Regions from separate parts of the Stenotrophomonas sp. a6 genome, predicted to be linked through region 1. Evidence: riboswitches for the same ligand, from Rfam matches in the RefSeq annotation. Region 1 holds a riboswitch; the other holds the start of a gene.
The links. Region 1 has a riboswitch for cobalamin ahead of btuB (TonB-dependent vitamin B12 receptor). Riboswitches for the same ligand answer to the same signal wherever they lie in the genome.

Region 1 (4,206 bases):
GTGTTCGACCTCGATGGCACGCTGGTCGACAGCGCTGCCGATATTGCCGAAGCGCTGAACCGCACGCTGGAAGACATCGGCGTGGCGCGCGTGCCGGAAGCCACCGTGCTGGGCTGGATCGGTGACGGTGTGCGTCGTCTGGTCGAGCAGGCGGTGCAGGCCGCCGGCCGCGAGGTGGACCTGGCCGAGGTGATGCCGGTGTTCATGGTGCACTACCGTGAGTGCCTGCTGCGCAGCCCGCGACTGTTCGACGGCGTGGGCGAAGCGCTGGCGCAACTGCGTGCGCGCAACGTGCCGCTGGCGATCTGCACCAACAAGCCCGAAGCACTGGTGCCGCCGCTGCTGCAGCACCTGGGTATCGGTGATGCATTCGCGCTGGTACTGGGGGGGGATTCGCTGCCGCAGCGCAAGCCCAGTGGCGAGCCACTGCGGCACATCGCCGCGCACTTCGGGCTGCCGGTGGAGTCCTGCCTGATGGTGGGTGATTCGTTGACCGACTACCGCGCCGCCGAAGAGGCCGGCATGCCGATCGCGCTAGTGCGCTACGGCTATCCGCGCGGCCTGGACCTGGCCACCGCGCATGCGGTGGCGGTGATCGACGACCTGCGTGAACTGCCGGGGTTGCGGGGCTGAAGCAGAGGGGTAGTGCCGGCCGCTGGCCGGCAACCCGGAATGCGTTGCCGAAGGTCATGATGTTGCCGGCCAGTGGCCGGCACTACCATGAACGTTGCGCTCACTTCGGCTGGTAACGCACGCTCAACTGGTACTCGCGGCCGGGCTGGTTGAACCATGCCACCGTTTCGTAGCGACGGTCGAAGACGTTGGCGGCACGTGCCAGCAGCGACCACGATGGCGTCAGTGCGTACTCAGCGCGCAGGTCCAGCGTGCCGTAGCCTCCCACCTTCACCGTGTTGGCGGCATCGTCGTAGCGCTTGCCGGCACCCTGCACGGTCAGGCCTGCGCGGAAATCGCCGAAGCGACGGTCGATGTCCAGGCGCGCGGTCTGCTGCGCGCGGCGTGGCAGCCAGTTGTCGAACTGGGTGCTGCCGCCGGTGCGGTTGCGCGGGTCGGTGTAGCTCAGCTGCGCGTTGATGTCGAAGCCGGCCAGCAGCACGCCGCCGGTCAGTTCGGCACCGCGGATGCGGGCCTTCTCCACCTGCTGCATCTTGAAGGTCGCCGCATCGTAGGTGATCAGATCATCGATGCGGGTTTCATACACGTCCAGGCCCCAGTGCCAGCCCTGGCCCTGCTGCGAAACGCCGAGGTTGGCACTCTTGGACTTCTCCGGCTTCAACGTCGGCACGCCGCTCCACGGGTCGTACAGATCGCTGAAGGTCGGTGCCTTGAACGCCGTGCCATAGCTGGCGTTGAGGCGCAGGCCGTGGCCCAGCTCCATGGCCCAGCCAACGCTGCCGGTAGCGTGGTTGCCGAACTGCTGGTTGTCGTCGTTGCGTGCGCTGGCCTGCAGCTGGTGGCGGCCGAAGCGGCCCTGGTACTGCACGAATACGCCGGTGTTGCGGCGGCTGTCGACCAGGTAACCCGCGCTGCTGCCATCCAGGTTGTCTTCGCTCCAGTCCACGCCTGCGCTCAGCAGCTGGCCCTCGGCCACGCCGAAATCGCCCTGCAGGGAGGCGCTGTCGCGGTGGGTCTGTGCGCTGCCACGTGCACCGAAGTCGCCGAAGTTGTCCGACTCGTTGTCACTGCGGCCGACGTTGGCGGTGAATGCCAAGCGCTCGGACGGGGTGTAGCGCACCTTGCCGGCCAGCACCTGCTGGCGGGTTTCCGAATAGTTGTAGTAGCCGTCGTAGTGGTTCTTGCCGTCGGCGCGCAGGGCGCTGCCTTCCACGTTCCACTGCTCGTTGAAGGTGTAGCCACCGCGCAGGCTCTTGGACAGGTTGCGGTAGCCGTCGCGATCGGGCTCGTCGGCGAAACAGCCGGTGAACAGCGTGGCCGAGCCGCGGCAGGCATCGATGCCATCGGAATGCTGGTAGGCGATATCCGCACCGAACCAGCCGCGTTCGGTACCGCCGCCAATGCCACCGCTGGCTTCACGCAGGCCGTTGCTGCCACCGCCAAGCTGGAAGTGCGGGGCGAAATCGCCCTGGTTGCGGCGGGTGAAGATCTGGATCACGCCACCGATGGCGTCGGCGCCGTACAGGCTCGACTGCGGGCCGCGCACGATTTCCACGCGCTCGATCTGCGCCAGCGGCAGGTCCTGGTACATGGCCAGGCCGAGGTCGGCGCTGTTGATGCGCACGCCGTCCACCAGCACTACGGTGTGGCCGGAATTGGTACCGCGCAGGAACAGCGAGCTCTGCTTGCCGAGGCCGCCGGCATTGGCCAGGTTGATGCCGGCGCGACCGCGCAGCAGTTCCTGCAGCGAAGTGGCCTGGCTGGATTCGATCTGGGCGCGGTCGATCACCTGCGCCGGCGCGATGCTGTCCTGCAGGGCGATCGGGGTGCGGGTGGCAGTGACCAGGATCTGGTCGAGCGCGGTGGTGTCATTGGCGGCCTGGGCCAGCGCGGGCAGGGCGGCCAGCACGGCCAGGGACAGCATTCGGGACTGCAGCTTCATGGGGGACTCCGGGTGCCACGCACGCCCGCGTGGCGAAGGGGAGGAGCCGCGAAGGCAGGCGTGCGCCGATGCCGCAGCGCACGCCACGGTCATCCAGCGCCATGCCCACCGCATCGCGACCTGAGGCTTCCGGGCCGGTCTCCGGGCTTGCCGCCGGGTGGCGCGAGGCCACCGTCCAGGCGCCTTCCCATGCCTGCGGCACAGTGGCGGTGTTGCCTGGAACTGACGTGCTTACCGTTGCGGGGGCAGCGCCGGCCTGGCGTGGAATCACGCGTCACCGGCTTCCCGTTTCAACCTGCCGGCCATGGCCGCAGGTCACCTGGAAGTGCGCGCAGTCTACGGCATCGCAGGCCGTCCCGTTGCGTCGCGCCTGCGCGACTGCCTTTGCTGTGCCTTTAGAATGGTTGCTCGATCCCGTGGTGCCGTTGCCGATGTCCGCCCGTTTTCCGCTGTACCTGCGTCGCCCGTCCGGGACGCGCGCATGATCCTCGACCTGGTCCGCCATGCCGGCAATGGCCGTGATGAGTTCCTTGATGGCCGCAGCGACCCACCGCAGCTGGCCGGCCTGCCACAGGAGCTGGTCGAGGCCTACGCCGGGCAACGCTGGGAGCGGGTGATCAGTTCACCGCGGTTGCGCGCGCTGCATACGGCGATGGCCCTGGCCACGCCGCGTGGGCTGGACGTGGAAGCGGACGAGGAATGGGAAGAACTGGACTTCGGCGATTGGGACGGGCGGTCGCTGTTCGACCTGCCGGAGGATGCACTGGCGGCCTTCCATGCCGACCCGCACGCGTTCCCGCCGCCCAATGGCGAGAGCTGGGGCCACTTCGAGCGGCGCATCGCGCGCGCGCTGGATCGCCTGCTCGATGATGACGATCCGGTGCCGACGCTGGTGGTCAGCCATGGCGGCCCGTTGCGCATGGTGCTGTCGCAGGTCTGCGGCCTGCCGATGTCGCTGTGCTGGGCGCTGCGCATCGACCACGGCACGCGCCTGCGGGTGTGGCTGGAGCGCGGTGAGATCGGGCTGGTGGGTGAGCTGCTGGAGCTGCAGCAGCCCTGAGCGCACTCGCCGGGCATGGCTCGGCGCTACCGATCCCGCATCACACTGGTAGTGCCGGCCGCTGGCCGGCATCCCCAGGAACGCGGATGCCTCAATCCTCGTCCGCGCCCTCGGCCACGCTGTCCTCAGCGTCATCGTCGGCATCGAAGCGCTGCTCATGCACCGGGCCCGACGCCGGGCCGGCTGCCTTCAGCGGATGCGCAGCGATGCGTGCTTCGTAATCCTGCACCAGTGCTTCACGCTGTGGCTCGCTCAGCTCCTGCCAATGGCAGTCCAGCAACGCGCCTTCCAGCGAGTACAGCAGGTTCAGGCTGGGCTTGAAGCCGGCGCGCTTGACCTTGACGAAGGCGCCGACGGCTCCGATCGCGACCAGGTCGTCGCGGCTGCGCAGGCCGACCTGGCGCAGCCACGCCGCACTTTTCGGGCCGATGTTGCGCAGCTTCGGTGCGCTCATCCCAGCGCCTCGACGAACACGCGGGCGATGGCTTCCAGGCCAGCCTGGTCGTCGGCATCGAAGCGGCCGACCTTCGGGCTGTCGATGTCGAACACGCCGATCAGTTCATCGCCGCGC
Region 2 (4,206 bases), 280 kb from region 1:
TGAACCAAGCAGGTCGGTTGCACCCGTGATCATCCGGCCGCTGGGCAGGGCGCTGCCCTACACTGTAGCGATGCGCCCCGATTCCATTCTTACCCTGTCCTGCCCCGACCGCACCGGCATCGTCTACCGCGTGTCCGGCCTGCTGTTCGACCACGGCTGCAACATCCTCGACGCCCAGCAGTTCGGCGATGAGGAGAGTGGCCGCTTCTTCCTGCGCGTGCACTTCGATCGCGATGCCGGCCTGCCGCTGGAGACCGTGCACGCCGCCATGGCCACGCTTGCCGAAGGCTTCGGCATGGACTGGCAGCTGCACGATGGCCGACGCCGCGCACGGCTGCTGGTGCTGGTCAGCAAACAGGGGCATTGCCTCAACGACCTGCTGTTCCGCGCCCACAGCGGCCAGCTGAAGGTGGACATCGCAGCAGTGGCATCCAACCACGCCGACTTCGCGCCGCTGGCGGCGTCCTACCAGGTGCCGTTCCACCACCTGCCGGTGACCGCCGATACACGCGCGGTGCAGGAGCAGCAGATCATCGACCTGGTCGAGCGCGAACGCATCGATCTGGTGGTGCTGGCGCGCTACATGCAGATCCTGTCACCCACGCTGTGCCGCGCGCTGGCCGGCCGTGCGATCAACATCCACCACAGCTTCCTGCCCAGCTTCAAGGGCGCGCAGCCGTACCACCAGGCACACGCGCGTGGGGTCAAGATCATCGGCGCCACCGCGCACTACGTCACCGAGGACCTGGACGAAGGCCCGATCATCGAACAGGACGTGGCCCGCGTGGACCATGCGATGGCACCGCGTGAACTGGTGCGGCTGGGAAGTGATACCGAATCGCTGGTGCTGGCACGCGCGGTTCGCCGCCATGTGGAGCACCGCATCCTGCTCAATGGGCATCGCACGGTGGTATTCCGGTAATCGCCCATCCCGCGTCCGCCGGGCATGGCCCGGCGCTACCACGGGTGCTATCCGGTAGTGCCGGCCGCTGGCCGGCAACTGCAGAGATCCCGAGGTTGCCGGCCAGCGGCCGGCACTACCGAATCCTGATTTCATCCAATGAAAAGCCCCCGGTTCGGCCGTCCCGCGATCTGTAGGGGGGCGTAGTTAGGGGGCTGGATGAATCGATTGTGTTGTTGTGGGCAGGAGCGCGCAAGCGGCATAAGCGACGTGCGCGGTAGCGCCGCGCCGGGCCATGCCCGGCGGTCACGCCTCAGACGATCGCGATCCCCGCCTTGCCCAGCGCCTCGCGCACCATCACGTCGTTGGCTTCGGTCACCGGCTTGGTCAGCTCCCACAGGAACTTCACCCGGAAGCCGGACTTCACCGCGTCCTGCGCGCTCCACAGCACGCAGTAGTCACGGGCCAGGCCGCATACGTGCACTTCGCGGATGCGGCGTTCATGCAGCCAGCCGGCCAGGCCGGTGGCCGGGCGCTCGCCATCGGGGCCGTGGTTCTCGCGGAAGGCGCTGTACGAATCCACCTGTTGGCGCGTGCCCTTGCGCAGGATCAGGTCGGCCACGGTCCAGTCCACGCCCGGGTGCAGGGCGGCACCGGCGCTGCCCTGCACGCAGTGGTCCGGCCACAGGGTCTGCGGCTGCGCGTGCAGCAGGATGGTCTCGAACGGGCGTTGGCCGGGGTGCTGGCTGGCGAACGAGGCATGGTCGGCCGGGTGCCAGTCCTGTGTTGCCACCACGGTGCGGTAGCGGCGCTGCACCAGCAGATCGGCAATGGGTGCCACCAGCGCATCGCCCTGGTCGCAGGCCAGGGCGCCACCGGGCATGAAGTCCGGCTGCAGGTCGATCACCAGCAGGGCGACATCGGCGGGCAGGGCGGTCATGGCAGTTCCGGTACAACAGAAGGGGCGACCAGCGTGGCCGCCCCATGCCTGCACGTCAATCGTCCTGCGGCGTCCCAGCGTCCTGCCCGTAGTACAACAGGCCGATCTTGATCCGCTCGCGGCCATTCTCGCGGCGATGGCGGTTGGCATCGCGCAGCGAGTACACGCAGCCGCAGTATTCCTGCTGGTAGAACTGCTCGCGCTTGCTGATCTCGATCATGCGGCTGGCACCGCCGCCCTTGCGCCAGTTGTAGTCCCAGTACTGCAGGCCTTCATAGCGCGAGGCGGCGCGGATGCCGCAGTCGTTGATCTGCGCCATGTTCTTCCAGCGCGAGATGCCCAGCGAAGAACTGATGGTGTCGTAACCGTGCTCGTGCGCGTACAACGCAGTGCGCTCGAAGCGCATGTCGAAGCACATCGTGCAGCGGATGCCGCGCTCGGGCTCGTTTTCCATGCCGCGTGCACGGCTGAACCAGTTGTCGGTGTCGTAGTCGCAGTCGATGAAGGGAATGCCGTGCTGCTCGGCGAAGCGGATGTTCTCCTGCTTGCGCAGCTCATACTCCTTCACCGGGTGGATGTTGGGGTTGTAGAAGAAGATCGCGTAGTCGATCCCGGAGGCGGTGATCGCCTCCATCACTTCGCCGGAACAGGGCGCGCAGCACGAATGCAGCAGCAGGCGCTTGCCGTCGGCGGGCAGGGTCAGGGTGGGGCGTTGGAGCTCGGTCATCGTCAGGTACCGCATGGACCGCCGGCAACGGCGGTGGTCCATGCATCAGCGCGTGGGTGAACGGGTCTGGCCGGATACCGTGAACAGGACGCGCGCGGCCACGCCGCCTGCACGCGCAGGACGACGACGGCCCCGGCAACCTCCCCGCGGAGATTCCAGGTCGAGTCAGGGGACGGTCGTGTCCCCCGGCCGGGGCCGGTATTCGGGCTGATGGACACGGGCCGCAGCCCACCTACTACCTGCCGCTTCCCAGGCGCGAGCCCAGTGCTGTTGGCAGGATTCGTTTCCATTCACCGCTGCGGGGCAGCTCCGGAATGGACGCGCGAGGCGCCTTCACCGGATTCCCGTTTAAACCCCTCCCCGCGCCGCAGCGATGGGAGGGATACCTTCGGCGTGTGCAAGGTGGACCTGTTGGTGGCGCCGGTCAAGAGCGCAGGGGTCAGAACCCGCTGCGCTGCAACGGGATCCGACCCCAGCGGAAGGAAGGGGTCGGATCCCGCTGCCACGCAGCGGGCTCTGACCCCGGTCGGGATGCACCTTCAATGCCCCACGGCCGCCCGCGTGCGGATGTCGTCCAGCCGCTGGTCGTACAGAAGATGGCCGTTCTCCCACACGGTCACCATTGCGTCCTCGAAGCCGTCCGGCAGGGTGTCGTCGCCGTTGGCCGGCAGTGGCACCGTATGCAGGCTGCCATCGTCCAGGCGGCGCAGCAGGCGCATGCGGCCGCGCTTGCTGGCCTTGCCGGCGTCGGTGACCGGATCCTTGTAGACGTCGATCCACTCACCCTCGACCCGCGCCGCCGAGCACTTCAGCGCGAACTTCTGCGTATCGCGGTCCAGTCGCTGCAGCAGTGCACCGCCCATGCCGAAGGCCACGTTGTCGGCAGCGTAGCCGTCGTCGGTGGTGCGCTGCAGGATCGCGCGGATGGTGTCCGGATTGATGCCATCGCCCTGGATCACCCGCACGTGGTTGAGCACGCGATAGCCCTTGCCGTTGAGGCTGTGGCCGAAGGCTTCATCCAGCCGGCGCAGGCTTTCGGCCACCACCTCCACCGGGTCACCCGAGTCGGGTCGGATGACCAGGGTGGCGCCCGACGCGATCACGTCATCGCGCAGGGTGGTGCCCCAGTGTTCGCTGATCGCGTGGTAGATGTCATAGCTGTCCGACACCACCGCCACGATCGAACCGGGCTTGCCGAACTGGCGCAGCATGTTGCGATAGGCGTCCACCTCGCGTTCGCGGCCCCAACTGGTGATGGTGCTGTGCTCAGCGGCCGGAATCGAATAGCCGGCCATCGGCGTGTGGTAGTGCGCGCGTGCCAGGCACAGCGCCGACACGGTATCGGTGCCGAGGAAGTTGACCAGGTGCGCGGCACCGCCCAACGCGGCCGATTCCAGGCTCGATACACCGCGCGCGCCGAAGTCGTGCAGCTTGAACGGCAGCTGCTCCTGCGGGTCGTCGCTGGTCTGCTGCAGGAACGCGGCGATGGTCTGCCGTGCGTGCCAGCTGATGGTGGCCACCGTGACCGGATACCACACGCGCAGCAGCAGCGTTTCCAGATACGACGGCACCCAGAACGCAGCCGGATCGGTCGACTCGATGGTCATCAGTGCCTGGTGGGTGGGCACCACGCTGCCC

Region 2: another riboswitch for cobalamin. It lies ahead of Q9Q79_RS01085 (epoxyqueuosine reductase QueH); the one in region 1 lies ahead of btuB (TonB-dependent vitamin B12 receptor).

What each region holds. Positions count from the first base shown of each region.
Region 1 covers NZ_CP133161.1:515,657-519,862, forward strand. Annotated here, with positions in the region: gene gph (phosphoglycolate phosphatase) at 1-633, shown strand, start outside; gene btuB (TonB-dependent vitamin B12 receptor) at 734-2,575, opposite strand; cobalamin riboswitch at 2,690-2,913, opposite strand; gene Q9Q79_RS02430 (histidine phosphatase family protein) at 3,057-3,635, shown strand; gene Q9Q79_RS02435 (TfoX/Sxy family protein) at 3,727-4,089, opposite strand; gene Q9Q79_RS02440 (GAF domain-containing protein) at 4,086-4,206, opposite strand, start outside.
Region 2 covers NZ_CP133161.1:238,280-242,485, forward strand. Annotated here, with positions in the region: gene purU (formyltetrahydrofolate deformylase) at 71-922, shown strand; gene pncA (bifunctional nicotinamidase/pyrazinamidase) at 1,215-1,841, opposite strand; gene Q9Q79_RS01085 (epoxyqueuosine reductase QueH) at 1,897-2,568, opposite strand; cobalamin riboswitch at 2,744-2,973, opposite strand; gene Q9Q79_RS01090 (nicotinate phosphoribosyltransferase) at 3,108-4,206, opposite strand, start outside.